DNA from 4 places in the Microbacterium sp. RD1 genome. Region 4 is predicted to be linked to each of the others. Evidence: predicted binding sites of a transcription regulator. Region 4 holds the regulator's gene; each other region holds the start of a gene.
The links. Region 4 encodes HrcA, which represses chaperone genes, less so after heat shock. Its sites were predicted from a motif close to TTNGCACTCGNNNNNNNCGAGTGCNAA; they were not measured.

Region 1 (7,247 bases), on a different contig from region 4:
GTGGTCACGCTCTTCAGCGGATTCGACCCCCTGTGGACCCCCATCGGTGCGGCGGGCGTCGTGATCGTGCTCACCGCGATCTTCTTCGCCGTGAACTGGCGGCGCGCCAAGCAGGACGCCGCCGCCAGCTCGGAACGATAGACCCGGCGCCCTCGCCCGCGCCACGGCGGGAGTGCGTGTGCCGAGGGGAGTGCGTGTCACGAGGGGAGTGCGGATGCGCGGCATGGGCCCCTCCGCTCGTGACATGCACTCCGCTCGGGACGTGATCACGGGGGACTGACGCCACGCGATGCGGGGAGTGGCTCGCCTCGCAGACCCGTGGCTGAGGATGGGCGTCCCCGTGGCGCAGGCGGCGGTGAGAGGCGCGCGGCCGACGCCCTAGACTCGGTGCTCAGGAGCGGAGTGCGCGGGGTTGGTGCGGCCTGCCTGTCACCTCACCCACGTCCTCTCCCTACGATCCGCGTCGCTGCGCGGGTACGCCGGCTTGGCGCAATTGGTAGCGCACCTAACTTGTAATTAGGGGGTTGCGGGTTCGAGTCCCGCAGTCGGCTCTCTCTGCTCGGTCCCGCTGCGATCCGCAGGCGTGGCGCCTCGACGGGCTAGTGCATCGCGGCGCGGTTGACAAGTCTCTTACCCGCCCGCCGACGGTGGCGTTTCGTGAGCAGGGAGGCGCCGCGGGGCGCCGACCGAAGGAGGAACCGTGGATACGACAGTCCTCATCTGGATCATCGTCGTCATCGTGGTGGTGCTCGCGATCGCGGCCGTCGTTGTCGTCGTCACGTCGAAGGGGCGCCGGGAGCGGCGTCAGCGGCGCCAGCACGAGCACGCGGAGAAGCTCCGGGCCGAGGCCCGGGATGCGGACGCCCGCGCGCGCGAGCACGAGGCCGGTCTGGCGCAGGCCCGTGCCGACGCGGCGGCGGCCACCGCCGAGTCCGAGCGAGCGAAGGCGCAGGCGATCCATGCCGATCTGGAGGCCGAGCAGCGTGCGGCCGACATCGACGTCCACGCGGCGGAAGCGGCGCGCCGGCGTCAGGAACAGGCGGAGACCCTGCGCAAGGCCGACAAGGTGGATCCGTTCGTCGCGACCGACCGCGACGGGGGAGAGACGGGCGCACCACGCCGCAGCGACACCTGACACCGACCGCTCCCACCCTCCCCGCGGCACCACCTCGCTCCGCGGGGCCGTAACATCGTCCCGGCGGATCACCCGGGAGGAACGTGAGCGAGCGACGCATCCCCCTCTGGGTGGCGGTGGCGGCAGCCGTGCTCATCGGCGTGGCCACGGCAGTCCAGGCGCGGGTGAACGGCTCCCTGGGTGGGGCGCTGAACGACGGCTACGCCGCCGCCCTCGTGTCTTTCGGTTCCGGGCTGGCGATCCTGATCGTCCTGTGCGCGGTGCTCCCCGCGGGACGGGCGGGGACGCGCCGCCTGATGCGCGGCATCCGGACCGGACAGGTGCCGTGGTGGGTCCTGCTGGGCGGCCTGGGCGGCGCCCTGACCACGGCGACGCAGGGACTGACGGTCGCCACCGTCGGAGTCGCGCTGTTCACGGTGGGAGTGGTGGCCGGGCAGACCCTGAACGGTCTGGTGCTCGACAGGGTCGGGTACGGGCCGGGAGGCACGGTCGCGGTCACGATGCCCCGCATCGCCGGGGCGGCCCTCGCTCTGACAGGGGTCGTCGTGTGCGCGTCGGCCGCGGGCTCGACGGCATGGTGGATGCTGCTGCTGCCGTTCCTGGCCGGAGCCGGGATCGCGTGGCAGCAGGGCACGAATGGCATTCTCGGATCCCGCATCGGCAGCCCCGTCGTGGCGACCCTCGTGAACTTCTTCGGCGGCACGGCGGCGCTCGCCGTGGCGACGGGGGTGCATGTCCTCGTGGCTGGGCCGCCCGCACCGCCGCCATCCGATCCGTGGCTGTACGTCGGCGGCGCGCTCGGCGTCGCCTACATCGCGCTGTCGGTCGCCGTCGTGCGCACCACGGGGGTCCTGCTCCTCGGACTCGGCTCGGTCGTCGGGCTGCTGCTGTCGTCGGTACTGCTGGATGCCGTGTGGCCGGCGCCGTCCGCCCCGCCCCTCCCCGTCGCGCTCGTCGCCGTCGCGATCGCGCTGGCCGGTGTCACCGTCGCGGTGGTGCCGTGGCGACGCGGCGGACGCAAGAGCGCCTAGGCCTTCGTGCCCTCGCGCTTCTTCCCCGCCGGCATGCGCGACAGGTGGTCGGCGGCCTCGACGGGCTTCCGTCGGCCGGGGCGATCGGTCGGGGGTTTCCCTCCCACGTACAGCCAGCCGAGGAGCGCCTCGTTCTTGCCGAGGCCGTGCGCCTTCGCGACCGCCTTGTGGCGCGTGTACCAGCCGGTGCGCCAGATGACGCCCCATCCGGCTTCATCCAGGAGCAGGCTCAGGGTGTGGGCGACTCCCGAGGCCACCGCCTCCTGCTCCCACCGCGGCACCTTCTCGCTCTTGCGGTAGGTCGCCACGATCGCCACGAGGAGAGGCGCGCGCAGCGGCTTGGACGACCGGCCCTTATCGCCGGAGGCCTTGCTGATCGCGCGGCCCAGGCGATCCCGGTCGCTTCCGCGCAGCTCGATGAGGCGCCACGGGCGGAGCGAGGAATGGTCGGCCACGCGTCCGGCAGCCGAGACGAGTTCCGCCAGCTCCGACGGTGTGGGCGCGTCATCGGTGACGCGAGACCACGAGCGGCGCGCCCTGACGGCCTCGAGGGCCGTCACGCCTCTGACTCGGGTGCGAAGTTCAGCGACAGCGAGTTCATGCAGTATCGGTCGCCGGTGGGGGTGCCGAAGCCGTCGGGGAAGACGTGACCGAGGTGCGAGCCGCAGTTCGCGCAGCGCACCTCGGTGCGCACCATGCCGTGGCTGCGGTCCTCGATGAGTTCGACAGCCTCCGGTCGCACCGACTCGTAGAAGCTCGGCCATCCGCAGTGCGAGTCGAACTTCGTGCCGCTTTGGAACAGCTCCGCGCCGCACGCGGCGCAGGTGTACAGCCCCGCGCGGCTCTCGTCGAGGAGCTCTCCGGTCCAGGCGCGCTCCGTGCCGGCCTGGCGGAGCACGGCGTATTGCTCGGGCGACAGCTCTGCCCGCCACTGCTCGTCGGACTTGTTCACGGCGTAGGTCATGAGGAGATCCCTTCCACCCTCCATTCAACCCGACGCCGGCACCTCGGCGGCGATAATGCCGGGATGGAACAGGATGCGGTCGCCGCCGTCGTGAGCCGCTACGCGAGGTTCGCGCGAGACGAGGCGCCCGGTCGTTCGGAACTGTACGCGGAATGGGCGCGCGGCGTGGCCCGGACCCCGGAGGTGGCGGCCGTGCTGGCGCGGATCCCGCCCACCCGCCGCCAGCCGCCGTTGGTGTTCGCGGTGACCCGCTTCCTCGGGGCCCCCGAGGCGGATTTCGCCTCCTGGGCGTCGTGGCTCCGCGCGCACGCCGACGGGGTCGTGGCGGAGTGCGCGGTGCGGAGCATCCAGACCAACGAACCGCTTCGCTGCGCGGCGATCCTTCCCGCTCTCAGCGCGATCGACGGTCCGATCGCGCTGCTGGAGATCGGCGCCAGCGCCGGGCTCTGCCTCTACCCCGACCGCTACTCGTACCGCTATCGCACGCCTCGCGGCGGCGTCGCGCTCGATCCGCCGGCGGGGGAGAGCGCCGTGGTGCTGGTGAGCGACCTGGACGGCGACCCGCCCCTGCGGCTGCCCGATGTCGTCTGGCGCGCGGGCATCGACCTCGACCCGCGAGATGCCCGTGATGCGGCGGACCGCGCGTGGCTCACCGGCCTGGTGTGGCCGGGGGAGGAGGGGAGGATCGAGCGCATCACGGCGGCGTTGGACATCGCGGCCGTCGATCCGCCGCAGCTGGTGGCCGGTGACGCCGCCGAGCGGCTCGCGGAGGTGGCGGTGACCGCGCCGCGCGACGCCACGCTCGTGGTGACCACTCCCGGCGTGCTCGCCCACATCCCCCGGGCGCGACGCCACGACCTGATCGACCGGGCGCGCGCCGCCGGGCGATGGATCACGCTCGACGAGCCGGGGCTCCATGACGGCTGGGACCGCATCCCCGAGCCCTGGCCGGGCGGGTTCGCCCTCGCACTCGACGGCGTCGTCCTCGCCGCAGTGGACCCTCTCGGCGCTTCCGTGGCGTGGCTCCCCGGTGCGCGGAAGCACCCGTCGTAGCGTGAGCACGTGCCCCTCTCCGACCGCGATCGCGCCCTGCTCGCCTTCGAGGCGGAGTGGCGCCGCCATGGCGGCGCGAAGGAAGAAGCCATCCGCGCGGAGTTCGACATGCCGCCGGCGCGCTATTACCAGCTGCTCGCCCGGTTGATCGACACCGCCGAGGCGCTGGAGCACGATCCGCTGCTCATCCGCCGCCTCCGCCGCCTCCGCGACACCCGCGCCGCCGTGCGGGAAGCGCGAACGGGCGCACGGTGATCTGCGCGCGGCCCCGGTAGCATCGGAGCGTGGCCCGAACGACCTTCCCGCCCGACCGCTTCGACGACATCGCGCCCGAGACGGGTCGCGTGGGCGCTCACCGGGCGGAGAACCCCCGCATGCGCGGCGGCGTGGTCTTCCTCTGGGCGGCCCTGGCCACCGTCGTGCTGCTGGCGGCGGGGATCTTCGGCGCACTGCTGGTGTCGGGGCGCATCTCGCTCGCCCCGGAGGCTGCGCCCTCCTCCACCCCCCTGCCTCCGCAGATCGAGCCGGTCATCGACACGTCGTTCCCGGTCCTGGTCCTCAACGCCACCGGGCAGGAGGGGCTGGCCACGCAAGTGCGCGACGTGGTCGTCGCCGCCGGCTGGCCCGCCGATTCGGTCAACGCGGGAGCGGCCGGCAGCACCGATTTCGAGACGACGACGATCTATTACGCCTCGCCCGATGACGAGGCCGCGGCGCTCGGGCTGGCCGAGGTCATCGGCGGCGCGGAGATCGCCGAGAGCACGCAATACCTGCCGCCCGATGATCCCGCGACCGAGGAGAACGAGGCCGGTCGCCAGCTGACCGTCGTGCTGGGCCTGGATCGCGTCTCGCCGCCCGCGGAGACCCCGGCATCCTGATTTCCGGGCCCGTGTTTCGGGCCGGTAAACAGTTCGATGCGGCCGTGCAACAGTTGCCCGAGCGGGCGATTTCGGCCCGCGCGTCGTGGTTACGATGACGATCGTCCCGTCGCAACAGCAGGAGATCAGCATGGCCCAGGGCACTGTCAAATGGTTCAACGCCGAGAAGGGTTTCGGCTTCATCACCTCCGGCGACGGCCAGGACGTCTTCGTCCATTACTCGAACATCGACATGACGGGCTTCCGCGTCCTCGAAGAGGGTCAGACCGTCGAGTTCACCGTCGGCGCCGGTCAGAAGGGTCCGCAGGCCGAATCGGTCCGCGTGGTCTGACGCGTCCTCGCACTTCGTCCCCGCATCCCGTGTCGGATGCGGGGACGAAACATGTCCGGATGCGACGACTTCCCCCCGGTCGCGGCTTGCACTCCCCAGGGGCGAGTGCCAGAATGATTTAGCACTCGTGTTTGTTGAGTGCTAATGACTGACACCCACCGTCCGGGAGGGACGACACACACATGGCAAAGATCATCGCTTTCGACGAGGAGGCTCGTCGCGGCCTCGAGCGCGGCCTGAACATCCTCGCCGACGCCGTCAAGGTGACGCTCGGCCCCCGCGGTCGCAACGTCGTGCTCGAGAAGAAGTGGGGCGCACCCACGATCACGAACGACGGTGTCTCGATCGCCAAGGAGATCGAACTCGACGACCCTTACGAGAAGATCGGCGCTGAGCTGGTCAAGGAGGTCGCCAAGAAGACCGACGACGTCGCCGGTGACGGAACCACCACCGCGACCGTCCTCGCTCAGGCGCTCGTCCGCGAGGGCCTTCGCAACGTCGCCGCCGGCGCCGACCCCATCTCGCTCAAGAAGGGCATCGAGAAGGCCGTCAAGGCCATCACCGACGAGCTCCTCAACGGCGCCAAGGAGGTCGAGTCCAAGGAGCAGATCGCTGCCACGGCTTCGATCTCTGCCGCTGACCCCGCCATCGGCGAGCTGATCGCCGAGGCGATCGACAAGGTCGGCAAGGAAGGCGTCGTCACCGTCGAGGAGTCGAACACCTTCGGCACCGAGCTCGAGCTCACCGAGGGCATGCGCTTCGACAAGGGCTACATCAACCCCTACTTCGTGACCGACCCGGAGCGCCAGGAAGCGGTCTTCGAAGACCCCTACATCCTGATCGCGAACCAGAAGATCTCGAACATCAAGGATCTGCTGCCCATCGTCGACAAGGTGATCCAGGAGGGCAAGGAGCTCCTCATCATCGCTGAGGACGTCGAGGGCGAGGCTCTCGCGACGCTCGTGCTCAACAAGATCCGCGGCATCTTCAAGTCGGCTGCCGTCAAGGCTCCCGGCTTCGGCGACCGTCGCAAGGCGCAGCTGCAGGACATCGCGATCCTCACCGGCGGCCAGGTCATCACCGAAGAGGTGGGCCTCAAGCTCGAGAACGCGACAGTCGACCTGCTCGGCCGTGCCCGCAAGGTCATCATCACCAAGGACGAGACCACCATCGTCGAGGGTGCCGGTGACTCCGCTCAGATCGAGGGTCGCGTGACCCAGATCCGTCGCGAGATCGAGAACACCGACAGCGACTACGACCGCGAGAAGCTCCAGGAGCGCCTCGCCAAGCTCGCCGGCGGCGTCGCCGTCATCAAGGCGGGCGCGGCGACCGAGGTCGAGCTCAAGGAGCGCAAGCACCGCATCGAGGACGCCGTTCGCAACGCGAAGGCTGCCGTCGAGGAGGGCATCGTCCCCGGTGGTGGCGTCGCGCTCATCCAGGCCGGCAAGGTCGCGTTCGAGGGCCTGTCCCTCGAGGGTGACGAGGCCACGGGTGCGAACATCGTCCGCGTCGCCATCGAGGCCCCGCTCAAGCAGATCGCGCTGAACGCCGGTCTGGAGCCCGGTGTCGTGGCGAACAAGGTCGCAGAGCTGGAAGCCGGTTGGGGCCTCAACGCCGCCACCGGTGAGTACGGCGACCTGTTCGCGCAGGGCATCATCGACCCGGCGAAGGTCACGCGCTCGGCGCTGCAGAACGCCGCGTCGATCGCGGGCCTGTTCCTCACCACCGAGGCGGTCGTCGCCGACAAGCCCGAGAAGGCTGCGGCGGCTCCGGCCGACCCGACCGGCGGCATGGACTTCTGATCCACCGCTGAGACGCACAGAGGGCCTCTTCCTTCGGGAAGAGGCCCTCTGCC
Region 2 (7,247 bases), on a different contig from region 4:
CGAGCTGCCGATCGAATCACTCAGCGGGGGCAACCAGCAGAAAGTGGTTCTCGCTCGCTGGCTCGCCGCCTCCCCCGAGGTCCTCCTGCTCAACGACCCCACGCGCGGCATCGATATCGGTGCGAAGCGGGATATCTATCGGGCCTTGGAGAAGCGCGCCGACGAAGGAGCTGCCGTGATCATCCTCTCCACGGAGGTCGATGAGCTGCTGGATGTCATGGACCGCGTCCTGGTGTTCCGCGAGCAGGGGATCTTCGCAGAGCTCTCCGGGGCGGCGCTCACCCGGCAGTCGCTCGTCTCGGCCTACTTCGGAGAGACCGTATGAACGCCGCGCTCACACTCCTCGGACGATATCCCTGGAGCTTCGCCGCCGTGTTCGTGGTGATCGCCATCGCCCTCAACATCGTCGTGCTGCCGTCGGTCGCCGCCGTCGGTCAGATACCGTCCACGCTGGCGGCGTTTGCGCCCTTCGCGCTCCTCGGTATGGCGAGCGCCCCCTCGATCCTCTCCGGACACGGCGGGCTCGACCTGTCGGTCGCTCCGACGATGGGGCTGATCAACATCCTCCTGGTGACCGGCATCGTCGGGGGGCCGCTTGCCTCTCCCGCCGTCGCGCTGCCCGTCTGCCTGCTGATCGGGCTCGCGATCGGGACGATCAACGGCCTCGCCGTCGCGGTGCTGCGTTTTCCCGCGGTGATCGCGACGCTGTGCATGTTCTTCGTGCTCAGCGGATTGAGCCTGCTGCTCGTCCCGACGCCGCTGACGGCACCGCCGAACTGGACGGACGCACTCGCAACGACGTTCGGGCCGATCCCCGGCGCGGCGCTCACGATCGGCGCTCCCCTCCTGCTGTGGGGCGCCCTGCGTGCCACCGGCTACACCCGTGTGCTCCTCGCCGTGGGGGACAACGAGGTCGCCGCGTACACGAGTGGAGTCCCCGTCTGGGCCGTTCGCGTCAGCGCCTACGCGCTGGGCGGACTGCTGGCGGCAGCGGCGGGTATCGCGCTCACCGGTCTCGTCCGCACCGCCGACGCCAACCTCAGCGGACCCTACGTCCTCGTCGCGCTGGCCGCGGTCGCCATCGGCGGGGTGTCGCTCGCGGGGGGCTCCGGCGGCATGCTCGGGCCGCTGCTCGGTGCAGCCAGCATCTACCTGCTGTCGCTCCTGCTGACGTCGATGCGCGTGTCGGCGGAGTGGGTCAACGTGGCCTACGGCGCCGCGCTGCTGCTGGCCGTCGTAGGAAACGCCGCACTCTCATCGACTCGTCGGAGGACCACGTGAACACTGCCGACCGCGTCGCCGTACGCCTCCCCCGGTGGGCACGCTCCCTCCCGCTCGTGCAGATCGGAGTCGTGGTCGCGGCGTGGGTCGCCACCCTCGTTCTCATCCCTGGGATCGGCCGCGTCACCGGCGTGTACTCGCTGCTGATCCTGGCCGCCTTCCTGGGCATCGCCGCAGCGGGACAGACACTGGTGGTCCTCATCGGCGGGATCGACCTGTCGGTACCCGCCGTCATCGGTGCCTCCAATCTCCTGTGCGCGCTGTGGCTCGGACAGGGATGGCCGTTCTGGGTGGTCGTTGCGGTCATCGCGGTGCTCTCTGCAGGCGTGGGCGCCGCGAACGGCTACCTCAGCGAGCGATTCCAGTTGCCTCCACTCGTCGTCACGATCGCGGTGGGCTCGATCGCCATCGGTCTCGCCCTCGTGGCCACCGGCGGCGGCAATGTCATCGGCTCGCTCCCCGACTGGCTCGCCCGCTTCTCCTCGCCTCTGGGAACAGTGGGGCCGATCCCCCTTCCTCCCGTCCTCCTCCTCTGGGCGCTTCTCATCGGAGGGATCACCGTGGTGCTGGTGTGGACGAGGACGGGTCTGCGGCTCTACGCGACCGGGGCCAGTGCCCGCGCGGCGCGACTGGCTCGCGTCCCCGTGCGCGCGGTGTGGGTGGGCACGTTCGTGGCCAGCGCCTGCAGCTCCGCCCTCCTCGGCATCGTCCTGCTGGGCTTCGGCGGCGCAGGTCAGCCGGACGTCGGCGACCCGTACCTGTTCACCAGCCTCGCCGCGGTGCTCGTCGGAGGGACCTCGCTGCTGGGCGGTCGCGGCGATTACCTCCGCACCGTGCTCGGGGCCCTCATCATCCAGCTGCTGAGCATCCTGCTCGTGGGCTTCGGCCTCGGCGCTGCCGCGCAGCAGATGGTCACGGGTGTCATCATCTTCGCCGCCGTCGCCGTATACGGACGGGAATCACGAGTGCGCGACCGCGTGTGACACCACGAAAAGGTCCGGCCGCCGACATTCGCTCGGCGGCCGGACCTTCGTGCGATCAGTGACCCGAGCCCGCGAGGATCGAGGTGACCGCCGCGCTGGTGTCGGCCTCGTCGACCGTGCGGTGAAGGCCCGAGCGCACCGCCGCGAGATCCGTGCCGAACCGCTCCAGCAGGTAGGCGCGAGACTCCTCTCCCGCGGAGATCAGGGCATCCACGTCCACGCCGATCAGCCCTCCGTCCCACTTGCGCACGTCGCCGTCGAGGAAGACCGCGTCGACGGTCGCCGCGCTGGCGAAGTTGACCACCGTTCCCACCGCTGATCCCCACAGTCGCGTGCCGACGTCGTCGAGCGATATCAAGATGAGGTCGGCCCGCTTGCCCACCTCGACGGTTCCGATCTCGTCCATCAACCCCGCGTTCGCTGCGCCTCCGACGGTGGCCGCGTGCAGGACGTCGATCGCGCGATAGCGCGGCAAAGCCGTCGCGTCGCCCGCGAACTCTGCGGCGAAGCTCAGTCCGCGCTGCACGGTCAGCAGGGTCCGCATCTCCGTGAAGAGGTCGTGCTGGTAGCTGATCTCGTTGTCGCTGCTGATCCCGATCCGGATGCCTCGCCGCTGCGCCTCCAGCACCGGTGCGAACGCACCGAGGCCGAAATGCGAGTCTGACCGGGGTACCAGATTGACGGCGGCCCCGCTCTCGGCGATGGCATCCCACGTGGCGGCCGAGATGTCGGCGCAATGGTTGTACGAGTGATCCGGCCCCATCAGCCCCGAAGCGACGAGCTCGTCGAGGTTCGGAATCCACGAGCCCATCTCGGCGCACACGCCGAAGCCGTTCTCACGGGCGAACCGCCACGTGTCCACCGACGGCTGGATGTCGAACATCCGGAGGGTCACGCGATCCTGTCCGCTCTCGAAGTACTCGCTGCGCAGGCGGAGCAGATCGCCCGGGAGGTGCCCCTCGTGCGCACCGGCCTGCGCGCTGCCGGCCGCGTAGACGGCGCGGATGCCGGAGGACAGGAGCGCCTCGATCGCGGCCTCGGAATGCGCACGGCTGCGAGAGTTGTGGCTGTTGTCCACGATGGTGGTGGTCCCGGAATTCAGCGCCTGGAGCACCGTGAGCCTCTCGCCGATGGCGATGTCCTCCGGCCGGTAATGCCGCGCGAGACCGTCGTGGGTGAGGGCCATGTAGCTGCCGAAGTCGGCGTCGGGGGCGATGCCGCGAAGCTGTCCCTCCCAGGCGTGCACATGGGAATCGACCAGGCCGGGAAGAAGGATGCAGCGCGACGCGTCCACGCGTATGGCGTCCCCCGCCCGCTCGGCGAGGCGGTCGCCGACCGCCACGATGCGTACGCCGCGGATCAGGACGTCCCCGGTGAACGGCTCGTCGCCCGCCATGGTGAGAATGGTGGCGCCCTCGACGAGAATCATGCGATCCGCGTCACCCTGGGATGCCAGGATCCGATCGCGCGCGCTCTGTTGGCCTCTGAGACTCATGATGCTCCTTCGCAACGGTGGTTACCCGTCTTTCCACGCTAGGGAGCGCGCACGCAGCGGCAGCGTTTCGATCATCCGGCCTGTACGCAATGCGGGGACGATCCCGAAGGATCGCCCCCGCTCACGCGCGCGGCGTTACTGCTCGATCGGCTGCGGCGCGTCGGATTCGTGCGCTCGGATCGTCGCGTCGCCGGCCGCACTGGTGACCTCGATGCGACGCGGCTTGGCCTTCTCGCTCACCGGGATGGTGACCGAGAGCACCCCGTTGTTGTACGAGGCGCTGATGTTCTCGGTGTCGATCCCCTGACCGAGGTTGAGCTGGCGCACGAACGTGGCAGCCTCACGCTCGCGGGTGATCCACTTGACGCTGTCACCCGACGCGAGCGTGCGCTCAGCGCGGATGGTGAGCAGCTGGCCGTCCACGTCGATGTCGACGGAGCCCGGGTCGACGCCGGGAAGGTCCGCCGTGAGGACGTAGTGATCGCCGTCGCGATACAGGTCCATGGGCATGCGTCGCGGGCCGCGACGAGTGTCCATCAGGGCCGATGCGAGACGGTCGAAGTCACGGAAAGGGTCATAGCCTGCCATGGTTCCTCCTTCTTCGCGTGCCGGGTGATCCGGCAGATCGGTGAAGTTGAGTCTGTGTGACTCAACTAAGACCAGATTAGCACTCTCCCCTTGAGAGTGCCAACGAGTTCTCGGGTCCGCTCCGACTTCTGTAGCCTCGTGTTCCGTGACCGTTGCGATCGCCGTGGACCTGGGCGGAACCAAGGTCGAAGCCTGCCTCATCGACGAGGACGGTCACGTCGTCGACGCGTCCCGCTTCCGCGCCCCCACGGGACCCGACAGCGACCACGACGCCCTCCGCGTCGCTGTTCACACCGTGGTCGATCAGGCACTCACGGCCTTACCGGCCGGCGTCATCCCCGTGGGGGTCGGGATCGGCAGCGCCGGACCCATCGACACCGTGCACGACACCGTCTCGCCGCTCAACCTCCCCCATGCGGAGCGCTTCTCCCTCGCCGACGCGGTGCGCGCCATCCTGCCGAAGACGTGGGGCGACGTGCCGGTGCGTTTCGCTCTCGACGGGCTGTGCATCGCGATCGCCGAGCATTGGCAGGGTGCCGGGCGGCGCACCCGCTCGATGCTCGGGATAGTCGTCTCCACCGGCATCGGGGGCGGGATCATCGCGGCCGGCGAGCCGTATCCGGGGGTGACGGGCAACGCCGGCCATCTCGGGCAGATCGAGGTGGCCGGGTTCACGCCCCCCGGCGTGCATGGCCGCGAGGCCACTGTCGAACGCATCGCCAGCGGGCCGAACATCGTGCGGTGGGCGCGGGATCAGGGCTGGGGCGGTACCCGCGGGGAAGAGCTCGCGGTGGGATACGCCGCGGGCGAGGAGATCCCGGTCGCCGCTGTCCGGCGCAGCGCCGCGGCGGTGGGTTCGGCGCTGGCCTCCGCCACCGCCCTCCTGGACCTCGACATGGTGGTCATCGGCGGCGGCTTCTCGCACGTGTCGCCGGACTACGTCGACCTGGTTCGCGACGCGCGTGATCGGACGGCGGCCTACCCGTTCCTCGGGCGCGCGGAGATCGTGCGGGCGGAGCTCGGCAACGAGAGTCCGCTGGTCGGGGCCGCGGCGCTGGTCCTCCGCGACCGCGCCTGATGCCGCCGGCTGCTCGGGCGCGTCAGCGGCGGCGGGCCCTCACCTGCTCGCGCCAGTCGTCGGGCACGCGGCCCTCCGGTCCGGGCGACGGCTGTGACTCCGGGCGGCTGGTGGGGGGAGCCAGCTCCGGCCCCTCGACGCTCGCCTGCTCCAGATAGTCCCACCACCAGTCTTCACCGGGCTCGAAGCTCTGGATGAAGCGGTGCCCGGTCGCCTGCCAGTGCGCGGTGGCGTGGCGCTCGGGCGAGTCGTCGCAGCATCCGATGTGCCCGCAGGCCGCACATCGACGGAGGTGGACCCACCACCCGCCCGCCGCTTCGCACTCGACGCAGCCGGTTCCCGAGGGCGCGGCGGCCGGGTCGATCTGACCCGCCGCACTCGTCTGATCGCTCATGACCGCGTGTACTGCTCGATGGTGGGGATGAGCGCGAAGACGATGTTGAGGATGTAGACCGCGAAGCCGATGCCCACGGCGATCGTCACCACGGTGACGGCGATCCACGCCCACACGGGGCCGAGACCCGATCCCGTCTGGCGTCGCAGGACCACTCCGCGGCCGATGACGTAGACGCCGTTGGAGATGACGAGCGTGAAGAAGATCCACGCCCAGTGGAAGGGGCGCTGGATGCCGCGGGCACGCAGAGCCCGCCAATCGAGATACGCCGCGACGATCTGCACCGCCACGAGAACCCAGCCGACCAGAGTCAGCACCAGGGAGAAACCGGTGAACGACGACATCCACGCCGTCGACGGCGACTGCATCGAATCGCGCACGGTGCCTTCGATGTAGCCCGCCCAGTCGACGAAGAACAGCGGCACCAGCGACAGGAGCGGCAGCAGGACGACGACCCAGATCCACACGGTGTTGGTCGCGATGTCGCGGCGCAGCTCCGGGGTCGTCGCGGCGGGCGCGGACGGGTAGGACGGATACGCCGCGTAGGCGGGCGCGGCGGGTGCCGTGAAGACCGGCTCGGCGGCGGGCTGGCGGTCATCGGTCCAGGCGAGACCGTTCCACCACCGCTTCGAGCGGGGGTCTTCGGGGTCGTCGTACCATCCTGGGGGGACCTGCGAGGCGTCGGTCATGTCGGTCCTTTCGCATGAGGGGCGTCGTCGCGAGTCTAGCCAGGACGCTTCACCGGAAGTCGCGTGAGGTGTGCACGACGCCCACGCGAAGGTCTTCGAAAGCATCGGCCACGAGGTTCGTCACCCCTTCCACCGAGCGCTCGAGGATGCCGCGCACGATGAGCGCGGGCGAGTCCCGCACGATCCGCCGATAGCGGTTCCACACCCCGACCGAGCACACCACGTTCACCAGTCCATGCTCATCCTCGAGGTTGAGGAAGGTGATGCCGGATGCCGTCGCCGGACGCTGGCGATGAGTGACGAGGCCCGCCACCTCGATGCGCCGGCCGTTCTCATGGCTGCGCAGCTCGCGAGAAGCGAGCACCCCGCGCGCGTCGAGCCCCGAGCGGTAATGGGTCATCGGATGATCCGTCGTCGAGACCCCTGTCGCCCACAGATCGGCGGCGAGCACGTCGTAGCTGGTCTGATCGGGAAAGAGCGGCGGCTGCACCGACACCATCGAGTCGGGGAGGTATTCGGGCCGGTCCTGCGCCGCGGAACCGGCCAGCCAGATGCCCTCGCGGCGGCTGATCCCCAGGCACTCGAACGCTCCGGCGGTGGCCAGCGCCTCCAGCTGCGCCGCGGTGAGGCTCGTGCGGCGCACGAGATCGCGGAGGTCCCGGTAGGGACCGGATGCCTCGCGCTCGGCGACGACGCGTTCCGCCACCGCCACCCCGATGCCGGTGACGGCGGCCAGTCC
Region 3 (7,247 bases), on a different contig from region 4:
GCTGACACCGACCACGGCGATACCGCCGAGGACCTTGCCGGCACGCGAACGTGTGAAAACGCTCATGTTGCTCCTTGCTGTGTATGAACTGCGGGCCCGCTCGGGCGCCGACCCAGTGCCCTCACACTAATGCGCAGGATGCGTCCTCAGTATTGCCGTTCGTTAACGATCTGTAACGCGACCCAATCGTTATCTGGAAGCGATGCCATGCGCGCGATCACGGGGCGGAGCGCGGATGCCGCCGCCCTTCGCGTCAGGTCAGATCGGCTATGTCCGACGCCTCCGCGCGCCCGCGCCGGGCGGCGAGAACGGAGTCGACGGTCAGCACGGTGAGCGAGATCCAGACCAGACCGAAGCCGATCCACCGCTCGAGCGGCATCGGCTCCCCCAGCACCCACACACCGGCCGCGAATTGCAGGATGGGCGCGACGAACTGCAGCATCCCCATGACGGTCAGCGGCACCCGTCGCGAGCCCGCCGCGAACAGCAGCAACGGCGTCGCGGTGGCGACCCCGGCCAGCAGCAGCAGCGCGGCGTGCCCGGGACCCGCGGAGAACAGCGTCAGCCCCGAGGTGGCACCGACGAGCGCGAGCTGCACGATCGCGACGGGCAGGAGCCACGCCGACTCGAGGGTCAGTCCGCTCACCGCGTCGACGGCGGGGCCGATCTGCTTCTTGACCAGTCCGTAGAGGCCGAAAGAGAACGCCAGCCCCAGAGCGACCCAGGGGAAGGCGCGGTAGCCGACGACGATCACGACGACCGCCGCAGCGGCGATGCCGAGCGCGATCCACTGCACGGCGCGCACGCGCTCACGGAGCACCACGACTCCCAGCACCACCGTGACGATCGGATTGATGAAGTACCCGAGGCTCGTCTCCACGACGTGGCCCGACAACGCCGCGAGGACGAAGATCATCCAGTTTCCGTAGATGAGCACTCCGGCCAGCGCCGTCCAGCCGAGCAGGCGCGGCTGACGCACGATCGCGAGGAAGGGGCGCCAGGCGCGCGTGACGGCCAGCAGCAGGATGCAGAACACCAGCGACAGCGCGATGCGCCAGGCGACGAGCTCCCACGCCCCCGTCGGCGCCAGCGCCACGAAGTACAGCGGAAGGAAGCCCCACAGCAGGTAGGACAGGAACGCGTATCCGCCGCCGACCAGCCGCGTGCGCGCCTCACCCGGTTCGGATGCGGCGGAGGGACTGCGCACGGACCGACTCACCGCACTACTCTATGTCGCCCGGCCTCCCGCTCCGGCGACGCGAATGCGCGGGCCGACGGGCAACGCGAAGGCCCCGGATGCCGAAGCATCCGGGGCCTGGAGCGGGAAGCGTCGCGCGTCAGCGGACGACGACCGCGAGCACGTCGCGGGCCGAGAGCACAAGGTACTCGTCGGCGCCGAACTTGACCTCGGTGCCGCCGTACTTGCTGTAGATGACGCGGTCGCCCACGGCGACGTCGAGCGGAACGCGGTTGCCGTTGTCGTCGATGCGGCCGGGGCCCACGGCCACGACCTCGCCCTCCTGGGGCTTCTCCTTCGCGGTGTCGGGAATGACGAGACCACTGGAGGTGGTCTGCTCAGCCTCGACCTGCTGGATGACGATGCGGTCCTCGAGCGGCTTGATGGAAACCGACACGGTCTACCTCTTCTTTCTGAACGCTTCGGTACGGAAGACTCGTTAGCACCCACACGAGGAGAGTGCTAACGCCAGTGTAGGGAAACGCTGGCACTCATGCAACGCGAGTGCCAACCGGGCGTCGTCCGCAGCTCTCCCCGGCAGGGCTGCACGGAGGGCCCTTTCCATCCCCTGCGCTCTGTGCCAGAATCCGATCACGACGTCGGCTCGACAGGGGCACGGACCGACGCTGGGACATCATTGGGGATGCACCCACGCCTTCCCGATGAAACGTGCGGCGCGAGCACGGATCCTCTCCCGGGACCCCCTCGTGCCGGGGGGAAGAGATGAATGCTCCGTATTTCCTGGCGATCGACATCGGCACCACGCGCACGTCGGCGGCGACGGCGAGATCCGCACCGGACGGCAGTCTCCTGGCGACCGCCTTTCCGCTCGGTCGCGCCTGTGACAACGCACCCACCGTCGCCTTCGCAGCCGACGGCGATCTGCTGTTCGGCGACGCGGCCGAGCGGCGCGGGGGCACGCACCCTGAGAGGCTGATCCGCGAGTTCAAGCGCAGGATCGGCGACGACGTGCCGATCCTCGCGGCCGATCGGGCCTTCTCGCCCGAGGAGCTCTACGCGCGCATGGTGGACTGGACGGCACGCGCGGTCGTCGAGCGGGAGGGCGACACACCGGCCCGTCTCGCCGTCACGATCCCGGCCACGTGGGGCGAGTACCGCGCGGACGTCGTCCGTGCGGCGCTGGCCGAGCACGGCTGGCGGAACGTGGAGATCCTCACCGAGCCCGAGGCGGCCGCACGGCACTACGCCGCGTCGCATCCGCTGGCCGAAGGCGAGGCGCTGGCGATCTACGACTTCGGCGGTGGCACGTTCGACGCCGTCGTGCTGCGGGCGGGGAAAGACGGCGTGGTCCGTGCGGCCGGGGCACCGTCGGGCCTGGCAGACCTGGGCGGCGCGGATTTCGACGACACGATGCTGCGCCACGTGCTGCGCACCGCGCACATCGACGCCGTCGCACTCGTCGGCGAGCCGGCCGGGCGCGTCGCGCTCGCGGCGCTGCGACGGGAGTGCGTCGAGGCGAAGGAGTCGCTGTCGTTCGACTCCGAGGCGATCATCCCGGTGCTGGCGGCGGGCCAGCAGACGGCCGTGCGCATCAGCCGCGACGAGTTCGAGGCGATGATCGCCGACGACCTCGAACGAACGCTCGAGGCCTTCGAGACGGCGCTCGCGGACGCCGCCGTCGCCCCGGCGGACCTGGGGGCGATCCTGCTCACGGGTGGTTCTTCCCGCATCCCGCGGGTCGCCCAGCTGCTCTCCGAGCGCTTCGACCGGCCGATCGCCATCGACGCCGATCCGAAGGCCATCATCGCCCTGGGTGCCGCGCGCGCCGCCGCCGACGCGGCCGCCGCACTCTCTCTCGCTTCCGAGGGCGCTTCGGCGAGCTCGGAGGAGGCCCCGGCCGCTCTCGCGCTCGTGGATGCTCCCCGGAACGCGGTCGCCCCTCACCGCTGGTTCCGTCGAGCCCCGCGTACCGCTTGGGCGGCCGCGGGTTTCACCGTGCTCGCCACCGCCACCGCGCTGGCCGTCGCCCCCACCCTCGGTATGGGCATGGTGAGCGCCACGGAGCGCGCGGCGATGACCGCCGCCCCCGTCGCGGACGGCACGTCGGATGCGGCAGGCTCTGACACATCGACCGCCTCGACCCCCGCGGCGGAGACGCCGTCGGGGGGTGCGCCGCAGGACACGGATGCGGGGACGGCACCTCGGGGGCCGGGAAAGGCGCCGGGCGTCTCCCCGCCGGCGAGCACGACCCCGGGCGACGAAGCCCCCGGCACGGGCACGACCGCGCCGGCGGCCCAGACCGGAGCGGACGGGTCGACGCCGGCGGGCAGTCCGGCCGGATCGGTTCCGGCGCCCCGGGATCCCGGTCCCTCAGGTCAGGGCACGTCGACGCCCTCCCCTGCCCCGGTGGATCCGGTGCCGGTCGACCCCGACCCCGACCCCGACCCGGAAGCCCCCGAACCGACGCCCTCGCCCGACCCCTCGCCAGACCCGACGGCGTCGCCCGACCCCGTCCCGGCGGACCCGGACCCGACGCCGGACCCCGCCCCTTCCGATCCGGGGCCGACACCTGCCGGAGACCCGTCACCTCCGCCCTCGGAAACCCCCGCCGTCTGACGCGTCGCGATCATGGCGAATCCTTCCGCGCCTGCAAGCGCCGGCGCCCTCGGCGCCTCTCCCCTCCTCCTCCCGCGGCCCGTGCGCAATCACCTCGACGCACTGTCCCGTGAACCGGCCGCACCGCGGGTCCTCGTGGTCGGCCCCGCGGGCTCCGGCCGCAGCCGCGTGCTGCGCGAGATCGCGCGGCGGCTCGGCCGTGACGGGCGACCCGTGGTGACCGCGGATGCCGCAGCCACCGTCGACGCGGCGCCCGCGGAGGCCGTCGTGCTCGCCGACGACGTGCATACGAGCGCGGGCGAGCTCATCGCCGCGCTCGCTCGACGGGTGCAGACGCCCGGTGCCGGTGTCGTGGTTGCCTCGGCGCCGTGGCCGCTCCCCGATCCGGTGCGCGAGCTCGCCACCTCCCTCGAGAAGGCTCACCCGCCCCTCGTGCTCGGTCATGTCACGCGCGTCGACGTGCTGGACGCCTGTGCGGGAAGCGGGCGCTTCTGGGCGCCCCGCTGCATCGACGACATCCTGGAGCTCGCCGGTCACCTCGCCTGGCTCGTCGGCGAGGCGCTCGTCGTGCACGAGCAGGACTGCGAGGACGAGTCGGGCCATCCGGCTCTCCGAGAGGAGCTTCGTGATCTCATCGCCCACCGCATCGCGAGCCTCGAGCCGCCGCTCCTGGCCGCGATCGAGACGCTGTGCCTGTCGCCGGGCACGCTGCCGCTCGACGAGGACGCGCACTGGGCACTGGCCGGCCACGCGCGCGGGCTTCTGATGCGCAACGGCCACCCGGCGCCGGTCGTCCGCGATGCCGTGCGGGCCACGATCTCCGTCGACCGCCTCTTCGAGCTGTACGCCACCCCCGGACGGCTCCCTCCCGACGCGGAGATGCGGCGACTGCTCAGCGGGTTCTCCGACCCGCGGCTGGCCACCGCTCTGCTCCTGGACGGGGACGCTGCACTGGGGCGCGACCCCCGCCGCGCCGACGAGCTGTTCCGCGCGGCCGGCGAGGCGGGCGCCGACGGGCTGGCAGTGGCGACGCGGCGCGCGCGGGCGGCATGGAACGCCGGCGAGGTCGACACCGCCGGCGCGATCCTCGACCGCGCCGCCGTCGGCCCGGCGCATCCGTCGTTTCCGACGGCGACCGCCATCACGGGTGCGGTCTGGGCGGCGCGGGCCGACCTGCCGATGAGCTCTGCGGTCTTCACCCGCGCCGATGTCCCCTCCCCCGACCTCGTCGCGGCGGGGACGATCGCCGCCGTCGGGGCCGGCGACGCCGAGCGCCTGGTCGAGCTCGACGCCGCCCCGCCGGCGCGGGCTCTGCCGTCCACGCTCGTCGTGGCGCAGGAGCTGCTCGTGCGGGGCCTGCGTACGACGCTCGGCACCCGCGTGCCGACATGCCTGAGCGACCTCGTCCGTGCCACCGAGATGTACACCGCATCCGGCTGCGACGCCCCGGTCCCGGAGATCCCCGCCGTCCTCGCCACCGTCGCCGCGCTCTCGCTCGGCGACCTTCACGTCGCCGCGAACGTCATCTCCGACGCCGTGCGCTCCCGCCACGGCGGCGCATGGGCACAGCAGCGGCTGCTGCTGTGGCAGGCGTGGGTGGCGGTGCAGCGCGAGCGGCCCCACGACGCGGAGGCGGCACTCCGGGCCGCGGGGGTCGCGACGACGACTCCCGCGCGCGAGCGGGTCCTCGCGGATGCGGTGGCCATCGCGCTCACGCGTCGATACGCCGACCCGTCGGCGCTGCCGCCGGTGTGGCGTCGGGCGCGCGAGAGCATCCTCCGCGCGCGCTTCGACGTGTACTCGCTCATCCCGCTCGCCGAGTTCGCCGTCAGTGCCGCTCGCCTGGGCGACATGGACCGCGTGCAGCCGCATCTGGACGACGCTGCCGCCGCACTCGCGCGGCTCGGCGACCCGCCGGTGTGGTCGAGCCATCTGCACTGGGCGGGCTTGCACTGCAGCATCCACCTCAACCGCCCGCACGACCTCCGACCGCACGCCCGCGCGCTGCTGAGCGCCGCACCGCACACCCGGCTGGCCGCGACGATGGCCCAGGCGGGCCGGGTATGGACCGAGGTCCTCACGGGCAAGGTCGACGTCGACGCGATCGAGCACGCCGCTCTCGGGCTCGCGTCGGTGGGCTTGGCGTGGGACGGTGCCCGCCTCGCGGGCCATGGCGCGGGGCGCACCGACGACCGCCGGGCCATCGCACGACTGCTCGCCTGCGCGCGGCATCTGCACCCGCGGGAGGTGCTGGACCCGCCGGTGGGGCCGGTGCCGGAGGCGGGGCCGTCCGCGCGGGGCGCGGAGGTGCTGAGCGCGCGCGAGCGGGAGGTGGCGGCACTCGTCGTGCAGGGCAAGACCTACGCCGAGATCGGCGAGTCGATCTTCATCTCGCCCCGCACCGCCGAACATCACATCGCCCGCATCCGTCGGCGCCTCGAGGCCACGTCGCGCTCGGACCTGATCGCCAAGCTCCGGCTCGTGCTGGAGGACGCGACGATCCCCGGCGATCTGCGGCCGTCGCGGCGGGTCGAGAGAGCGTGAGCACCCCATGACTCCCCGCACCCTCCCCTCCGCACCCCCTACTACCCCGCACGGGGAGGGGGGAGAGTCCCCGACGCGGGGAGCTCGAGGACGCAATACCGTCGGAGGCACCGACACGGGAAGGAGACGGCCGTGAGCATGACGCTGGCGACGATCGCCGATGCTCTGATCGAATTCATCCTGAGCCTGCTGCGAGACCCTGCGGCTGCCGCGGAGTTCCAGGACGACCCGGAAGGGACGCTGGCTCATCGGGGGCTCGGCAACGCCAGCGCCGCCGACGTGTGCGCCGTCGCCCCGATCATCGCCGAGCGCCCGGAGGTCGCCGCGATCGCGATCCCCCGCCCGGCACCCCCCGACGCCCGGCCCGTCGTCCGCGAGATCACGGAGATCACCCGCAATTTCACGATGGTCGACGACCGGGACACCGTCGTGGACCAGTCGGTCAACCAGAACATCTGGGCGATGGGCGATGTCACGCAGGTGTTCGACCAGGAGGCCGTCGTGGCATCCGGAGACGAGTCGATGGCCGCCGGCGACGACGCCACGGTGGACAACGACATCGACCAGTCGACGACGATCGGCGCGGGCGACGACGTCGTGATCGACGGCGAGGTGACCGAGAACACCGCGACCGACTCGTACAACGAGACGACCGACACCACGACGACGACGGATGCTCCCGTCACGATCGCGGTGACCGATTCCGCGAATCAGACGACCACTCCCGAGACCACTCCCGAGACGGTTCCCGAGCCCGCCGCCGACGCCTACGAAGACAGCGCGGCCGGCTACACCGAGGCTCCGGTCGACAACGATGCGACGAGCGTGTTCGACTCGTCCGAGACTCCCGTCCTCGCCGACACCGCCGATGACGACTTCTGATCTCGAA
Region 4 (7,247 bases):
GTCTGCGACCCCTCCCGAGCTGATCCGCAACTTCTGCATCATCGCCCACATCGACCACGGCAAGTCGACGCTGGCCGACCGGATGCTGCAGATCACCGGCGTGGTCTCCGACCGCGACATGCGCGCCCAGTACCTCGACCGCATGGACATCGAGCGTGAACGCGGCATCACGATCAAGAGCCAGGCCGTGCGGATGCCGTGGGCAAGCGCCGGCACCACCCACGCGCTGAACATGATCGACACCCCCGGTCACGTGGACTTCACCTACGAGGTCTCCCGATCACTGGCCGCGTGCGAGGGCGCGATCCTGCTCGTCGACGCGGCGCAGGGGATCGAGGCGCAGACCCTCGCGAACCTCTACCTCGCGCTGGAGAACGACCTCCACATCATCCCGGTGCTCAACAAGATCGATCTCCCCGCCGCCGATCCGGAGAAGTTCGCCGCCGAGCTCGCCGGGCTCATCGGCGGCGACCCGGAGGACGTGCTGCGGGTGAGCGGCAAGACGGGTCAGGGCGTCGAGGAGCTCCTCGACCGCATCGTCGCCGACATCCCGGCACCGCAGGGCGCCGCCGACGCCCCGGCGCGCGCGATGATCTTCGACTCGGTGTACGACGCGTACCGCGGCGTGGTGACCTACGTCCGGATGGTGGACGGCAAGCTCGAGCCGCGCGAGCGGATTCAGATGATGTCGACGCGGGCGACTCACGAGCTGCTCGAGATCGGCGTCTCCAGCCCCGAACCCGTGCCCACGAAGGGCCTCGGTGTGGGCGAGGTGGGCTACCTCATCACCGGCGTGAAGGACGTCCGCCAGTCCAAGGTCGGCGACACGATCACCAACCAGCGCAAGCCCGCATCCCAGGCGCTCCCCGGCTACACCGATCCGAAGCCGATGGTGTTCTCGGGCATCTACCCGATCGACGGCAGCGACTACGCCGAGCTTCGCGAAGCCCTCGACAAGCTCAAGCTCTCCGACGCCTCGCTGCAGTACGAGCCCGAGACATCCGTCGCCCTCGGCTTCGGTTTCCGCGCCGGTTTCCTCGGGCTTCTCCACCTCGAGATCATCACCGAGCGGCTCTCGCGCGAATTCGGTCTGGATCTCATCACCACGGCCCCGTCTGTCACGTACGAGGTGACGACCGACACCGGCGAGACCGTCACCGTCACCAACCCGAGCGAGTACCCCGACGGACGCGTCGCCACGGTCTCGGAGCCGGTGGTCAAGGTCGGCATCCTGCTGCCGAAGGACTACGTCGGCACGGTGATGGAGCTCTGTCAGGGACGCCGCGGCACGCTACTGGGCATGGACTACCTCAGCGAGGACCGCGTCGAGCTGCGCTACAACATGCCGCTCGGTGAGATCGTCTTCGACTTCTTCGATCATCTGAAGAGCCGCACGCAAGGCTATGCGAGCCTCGACTACGAGCCCGCGGGCTCCCAGGAGGCCGACCTGGTGAAGGTCGACATCCTGCTGCAGGGCGAGAAGGTCGACGCCTTCAGCTCGATCGTTCATCGCGCGAAGGCTTACGCGTACGGCACGCTCATGACCGAGCGTCTGCGCAAGCTCATCCCGCGCCAGCAGTTCGAGGTTCCCATCCAGGCCGCGATCGGAGCCCGCATCATCGCGCGCGAGAACATCCGCGCCATCCGCAAGGACGTGCTGGCCAAGTGCTACGGCGGTGACATCACCCGCAAGCGGAAGCTCCTCGAGAAGCAGAAGGAGGGCAAGAAGCGCATGAAGATGGTGGGGCGGGTCGAGGTGCCGCAGGAGGCGTTCATCGCCGCGCTCTCCGGCGACGTCGAGTCCAAGAAGTAGCGCGTGCTCGATACTGCATCTGCGCCACGAGACTGCGTCCGCTGACTGCAGTCTCGTGGCGGTGGTGCAGTCTCACGGGAGCGGCGAGCGGCGTAACCTGGAACGATGCGCCGCGGGACCTTTAGAGACGAGACGGTCGACTACGCCGCCGTGGGGGCGACGCAGGCCTCGGACCTCATGCAATACCCGCCCGAGCGCTCCATCCCCGCCGAGGAGAGCTGGCGGATCGGCTCGGGCGAGGAACGCTTCGCCACGGCCGGCGAGGCTCTCCTGTCGTGGGCGGCGCAGCGGGAGGGCGGGCTCACTCTCACCGACGTCCGGCCCGCGCCCGGCCCGATGTACACCGGAGTGGGCTACGACGCCGAAGGCACCCCCATCGCCCCGAGCCGCCTCGAGTCCGATCAGCGTTTCGACGCCGACGGCACGCCGTTCGTGGCTCCGGGCACGACAGTGCGGCTGCGCGGTCGGGTGCGGCGGATGCGCGCCGACGCGGAGTTGCGCGTCATCTCGGTCATCGAGGAGCCCCGCCGCGTCGGCTTCACGCTCGGCACCGTGGGGGACTCGGTGGTCAGCGGGGAGGAGCTGTTCGTCCTGGACTGGCGCGACGATGACGGCGTCTGGTTCACGGTGCGGGCCTTCGATGCGCCGGTCGCGCTCGTCTACCGCCTCTACCCCCGCCTCGTGCGGCACCGCCGCCGCGAGCTGTTCCAGAGGTATCTCCGCGCGATCTCGCCGCTCTACAGCAGCGCGCACTGATGGGCGCAGCGCTGCCGCTCGGCGACGCCGCACCACTGGACGGACGCCTCCCCGACGATCTCCGCATCGAGGCCGGAACCGACTTCGGCGTCTACGTGCACGTGCCGTTCTGCCGCGTCCGCTGCGGATACTGCGACTTCAACACGTACACCTCGTCCGAGCTGCAGGGTGCCCGCCAGGACCAGTACGCCGACACCGTGCAGCGTGAGATCGACCTGTCGGTGCCGGTCCTCGCCGCCGCCGGGGATCTCCGGCCGGCCTCGACGATCTTCTTCGGCGGCGGAACCCCGACGCTCCTCCCGCCGGGGGATCTCGCCCGCATGCTGGCGGGCGTCCGCAACGCGTTCGGCAAGACACCCGACGTCGAGGTGACCGTCGAGGCGAACCCCGACACCGTCACGCCGGAGGTCGCCGACACCCTCGCGGCGGCCGGCGTGACCCGCATGTCGATCGGCATGCAGTCGGCCCAGCCGCACGTGCTCGCAGCCCTCGATCGCACCCACGACCCGGCGAACGTCCGTACCGCCGTGGCCGCCGCGCGGGCCGCCGGCCTCGACGTCAGCGTCGACCTCATCTACGGCACCCCGGGGGAGTCGCTGGAGGACTGGCGTGCGTCCCTCGAGGAGGCCATCGCTCTGCAGCCCGATCATCTCTCGGCGTACGCCCTCATCGTCGAAGACGGCACGAAGCTCGCCCGCCAGATCCGCCGCGGGGAGCTCGCGGAGCCGGACGACGATCTCGAGGCCGACATGTACGAGCTGGCCGACGACCTGCTCGGCGGGGCCGACCTGGAGTGGTACGAGGTCTCCAACTGGGCGCGCACCCCTGCGCATCGCTCCCGCCACAACCTCGCCTACTGGCGGGGCTCGGATTGGTGGGGGTTCGGTCCCGGCGCGCACAGCCACGTCGCCGGACTCCGCTGGTGGAATGTCCGTCACCCCGCCGCGTACGCCGCGCGCCTGGCGCAGCAGCAGTCGCCCGCTGCCGGTCGGGAGAGGCCGGATGCCGCTGCCCGGCGGCTCGAATCGGTGTTGCTCGGCTCCCGCATCCGCGAGGGAATCCCGGTGAGCGACCTGCTGGCCGAGGGCAGACGGGCCGTGGCCGGTCTCGTCGCGGACGGACTGGTCGAGGGGAAAGCGGCGATCCGCGGACGGGTCGTGCTCACCCGCCGCGGGCGGCTCCTGGCGGATGCGGTGGTCCGCGCCCTCACGGAGTGAGTCCTCGGCGCTCCTCCTGCTGCATCCGCTAGAATTGGCACTCAGCTACGACGAGTGCCAACGTTCGCGGGAGGAGTGCCATGGTCACGGAACGCGGGCTCCAGGTACTGCGCGCGATCGTGCAGGACTACGTCGACACGCGTGAGCCGGTCGGCAGCAAAGCCATCGTGGACCGGCATGCGTTCGGGGTGTCGGCGGCGACCATCCGCAACGACATGGCGCTCCTCGAGGACGAAGAGCTGATCGCCGCGCCTCACACCTCGTCGGGGCGCGTACCCACCGACAAGGGCTACCGCGTCTTCGTCGACCACCTCGCCGAGCTGCGACCGCTCTCCGGCGCGCAGCGATCGGCGATCGCATCGTTCCTCGACGACTCCGGCGACCTCGACGATCTCCTCGGACGCACCGTCCGCGCGCTCACGCGGCTCACCGGTCAGGTCGCGATGGTGCAGTACCCGTCGTTCGCGGCGGCGAACGTCACGCATGTCGAGCTGGTCAATCTCGGCGGCGGCCGCATGCTCGTCGTCGTCGTGACCGACACCGGCCGCGTCACGCAACGCTTCGCATACTCCCGCGAGGAGCCCTCCGACGACGATCTCGCCCAGTTGCGCGCCCGCATCGGCGCGCTCATCGTCGGGTCCTCGGTGCGCGACGGCGCCGAGCGCATCGACGCCGTCCTCTCCGGCTCCGCGCCCGCGGCGACGGGGATCGAGGCGATGGCCCATCCCGTGCTGCGCGTCCTGGCCGAGGAGCTCGAGGAGTTCCGGCAGGACCGGCTCGTCATGGCCGGCGCTGCCACCCTTGCTCGGCGCGAATCCGACTTCCGCGGCAGCATCTATCCGCTCCTCGAAGCGATCGAGGAGCAGGTGACGCTGCTCAGACTCATGAGCGAGATGGTGGCCGACGCGCAGGGCCTCTCGGTGAGCATCGGCCGGGAGAACGAGCCCTTCGGTCTCATCGAGGCGTCCGTGCTCGCGAGCGACTACGACGCGCCGGCGAGCGGTGCACGCGTCGGGCTCCTCGGTCCGACGCGCATGGACTATCCCACGAATCTCGCGGCGGTGCGTGCCGTCGCGCATTATCTGACCCGGATGCTCGAGGAAGACGAGAACGGCCGCTGAGCAGCATCCGGCTCACGAACGATCCCGCCGTGTGCGGGCAGGAAGGCGAAAGTGGCTGACCACTACGAGGTCTTGGGCGTCGCGCGCGACGCCTCCGCCGACGAGATCAAGCGCGCCTACCGGCGCCTGGCCCGCGAGCTCCACCCCGACGTCAATCCCGGCGAGGACGCATCCGAGCGGTTCAAGCTCGTGACCCACGCCTACGACGTGCTCAGCGACCCCGAGCAGCGCCGGCGCTACGACCTCGGCGGCGACTCCAGCCCGTTCGGCGGCGGAGGCGGCGCCGCGGGCTTCGGCGGCTTCGGCGACATCTTCGAGACGTTCTTCGGCGGCGGAGGCGGCGGCGCACGGGCCGGCCGCCCGCGCTCGCGGCGCGAACGCGGGCAGGACGCGCTCGTGCGGGTCACGCTCGAGCTCGGAGACGTCGTCTTCGGCACGCACCGCGACCTCGACGTCGACACCGCCGTGCTCTGCGAGACCTGTCAGGGGTCGTGCTGCCAGCCCGGCACGTCCGAGGTCACGTGCGACATCTGCCACGGGGCCGGAAACGTCCAGCGCACCGTCCGCAGCCTCCTCGGGAACGTGGTCACGACGCAGCCGTGCGCCACCTGCCAGGGATACGGCACCACCATCCCGTACCCCTGCGCCACCTGCCAGGGTCAGGGACGCGTGCGCGCGCGGCGCACCGTCTCGGTCGACATTCCCGCCGGCGTCGAGACCGGCCTGCGGCTGCAGCTGCCCGGTTCGGGAGAGGTAGGTCCCGCGGGCGGTCCGAACGGCGACCTCTACCTCGAGATCAACGTCGCCCCGCACGAGGTCTTCAGCCGCGAGGGCGACGACCTGATGGCGACGCTCGAGGTGTCGATGCCGGATGCCATCCTCGGCACGAGCACGAGCATCCAGGCGCTCGACGGCGAGGTCGAGCTGGACGTGCGCCCCGGCGTGCAATCCGGCGACGTGCTCACGATCAAGGGCCGCGGGATCACCCCGCTGCGGGGCTCGCAGCGGGGTGACCTCCGTGTGGGCGTGCATGTCGTGACGCCCACGCGGCTGGACGGCAAGGAGCGTGCCCTCATCGAGGAGTTCGCCCGGCGCACGAAGGCGCCCTCGCCGCGGCTGGCCGAGTTCCACCAGGGGATGTTCTCGAAGCTTCGCGACCGCTTCCGAAACGGCTGAACCGTGGCGCTGCACTTCCTGAGCGACGCCGCCGCCGCGGCGAGCCCCGGGGGGACCGTCGTCCTCGACGGCGGCGAGGCGCATCACGCCGCCACCGTGAGGCGGCTGCGGCGGGGGGAGGCGGTGACCGTCGGCGACGGATGCGGCGTCTGGCTGGAGGGCACGGTGGACGAGATCGCGCCGCGGGAGGTCGTCGTGCGGGTCGTGACGCGACGGGACGTCGCCGCACCGACGCCGCGACTGGTGCTCGTGCAGGCGCTGGCCAAGGGCGACCGTGACGAGCTCGCCGTCCAGGCGGCCACCGAGCTCGGCGTGGACGTCATCGTGCCGTGGCAGGCCGAACGGAGCATCTCGCGTTGGGACGGCAAAGCCGACAAGGGCGTCGCCCGCTGGCGGACGATCGTCCGTGAGGCCGTCAAACAGGCGCATCGGCCGTGGCTTCCCGAGGTCGCAGACCCCGTCGACCGCGCGGGTCTGGTCGCGCTGGCCGCCACGACACGGATGCTGATCCTGGACCCGGGAGCCGCCTGCCGGCTGTCCGCGGCGGATCTCACCGGGCAGACGCGGGACGTCGCGTTCGTGGTCGGGCCGGAAGGCGGCGTCTCCGAGGCCGAGCTGTCCGCGCTGTCGGTCGCCGGGGCCACCCCCGTGCGGCTCGGGCCGACGGTCCTGCGCACCTCGACCGCCGGCGCCGCGGCCATCGCGGTGGCGAACGTCGCCCTCGGCCGCTGGTGACGGGCGGCTCGGGCGGCGCGGGCATCCGCGGCTCGGACGCGGAGCCGCCGATAGACTGGAACGCATGAGCGAACCGTCGATCTTCACGCGCATTCTCGAGGGAGAGATCCCCGCCGAGATCCTCGCCGAGACCGAGAACGCGTTCGCCATCCGCGACATCGCGCCCCAGGCTCCCGTCCACCTCCTCGTGATCCCCAAGTCGGGGGAGTACCGCAACGTCGTCGAGCTGGCCGCCGGCGACCCTGCGCTTCTCGCCGAGCTGGTGGGGCTCGCCAACACCGTCGCCGCCGAGCACGCGGACGGCGATTTCCGTCTCATCTTCAACACCGGCCCCGGTGCCGGGCAGACCGTCTTCCACGTGCACGCGCACGTGCTCGGCGGCGGCCTGCAGGAAGCGAGCCTCGGTGGCTGACGACTCCGAACCGACCG

Region 1: groL (chaperonin GroEL) is a predicted target of HrcA. The motif match lies at 5,511-5,537, and genes of this name have one in related genera.
Region 2: ACTU3I_RS08765 (Hsp20/alpha crystallin family protein) is a predicted target of HrcA. The motif match lies at 4,424-4,450, and genes of this name have one in related genera.
Region 3: groES (co-chaperone GroES) is a predicted target of HrcA. The motif match lies at 1,722-1,748, and genes of this name have one in related genera.

What each region holds. Positions count from the first base shown of each region.
Region 1 is NZ_JBQPOL010000001.1:1,769,258-1,776,504, forward strand. Features, by position in the region: gene ACTU3I_RS08610 (hypothetical protein) at 1-141, shown strand, start outside; tRNA gene ACTU3I_RS08615 (tRNA-Thr) at 479-551, shown strand; gene ACTU3I_RS08620 (hypothetical protein) at 701-1,135, shown strand; gene ACTU3I_RS08625 (DMT family transporter) at 1,219-2,166, shown strand; gene ACTU3I_RS08630 (nitroreductase family protein) at 2,163-2,726, opposite strand; gene msrB (peptide-methionine (R)-S-oxide reductase MsrB) at 2,723-3,130, opposite strand; gene ACTU3I_RS08640 (DUF2332 family protein) at 3,194-4,183, shown strand; gene ACTU3I_RS08645 (DUF3263 domain-containing protein) at 4,193-4,438, shown strand; gene ACTU3I_RS08650 (LytR C-terminal domain-containing protein) at 4,468-5,061, shown strand; gene ACTU3I_RS08655 (cold-shock protein) at 5,192-5,392, shown strand; gene groL (chaperonin GroEL) at 5,575-7,194, shown strand.
Region 2 is NZ_JBQPOL010000001.1:1,795,079-1,802,325, reverse strand. Features, by position in the region: gene ACTU3I_RS08785 (sugar ABC transporter ATP-binding protein) at 1-325, shown strand, start outside; gene ACTU3I_RS08780 (ABC transporter permease) at 322-1,281, shown strand; gene ACTU3I_RS08775 (ABC transporter permease) at 1,278-2,264, shown strand; gene ACTU3I_RS08770 (amidohydrolase family protein) at 2,320-3,759, opposite strand; gene ACTU3I_RS08765 (Hsp20/alpha crystallin family protein) at 3,895-4,347, opposite strand; gene ACTU3I_RS08760 (ROK family protein) at 4,493-5,425, shown strand; gene ACTU3I_RS08755 (UBP-type zinc finger domain-containing protein) at 5,448-5,819, opposite strand; gene ACTU3I_RS08750 (DUF2510 domain-containing protein) at 5,816-6,508, opposite strand; gene ACTU3I_RS08745 (error-prone DNA polymerase) at 6,558-7,247, opposite strand, start outside.
Region 3 is NZ_JBQPOL010000002.1:878,211-885,457, forward strand. Features, by position in the region: gene ACTU3I_RS12965 (ABC transporter substrate-binding protein) at 1-66, opposite strand, end outside; gene rarD (EamA family transporter RarD) at 254-1,219, opposite strand; gene groES (co-chaperone GroES) at 1,338-1,634, opposite strand; gene ACTU3I_RS12980 (Hsp70 family protein) at 1,961-3,814, shown strand; gene ACTU3I_RS12985 (helix-turn-helix transcriptional regulator) at 3,827-6,358, shown strand; gene ACTU3I_RS12990 (IniB N-terminal domain-containing protein) at 6,497-7,240, shown strand; gene ACTU3I_RS12995 (hypothetical protein) at 7,227-7,247, shown strand, end outside.
Region 4 is NZ_JBQPOL010000004.1:157,887-165,133, forward strand. Features, by position in the region: gene lepA (translation elongation factor 4) at 1-1,813, shown strand, start outside; gene ACTU3I_RS17455 (DUF1990 family protein) at 1,919-2,569, shown strand; gene hemW (radical SAM family heme chaperone HemW) at 2,569-3,786, shown strand; gene hrcA (heat-inducible transcriptional repressor HrcA) at 3,867-4,907, shown strand; gene dnaJ (molecular chaperone DnaJ) at 4,959-6,083, shown strand; gene ACTU3I_RS17475 (16S rRNA (uracil(1498)-N(3))-methyltransferase) at 6,087-6,818, shown strand; gene ACTU3I_RS17480 (HIT domain-containing protein) at 6,883-7,230, shown strand.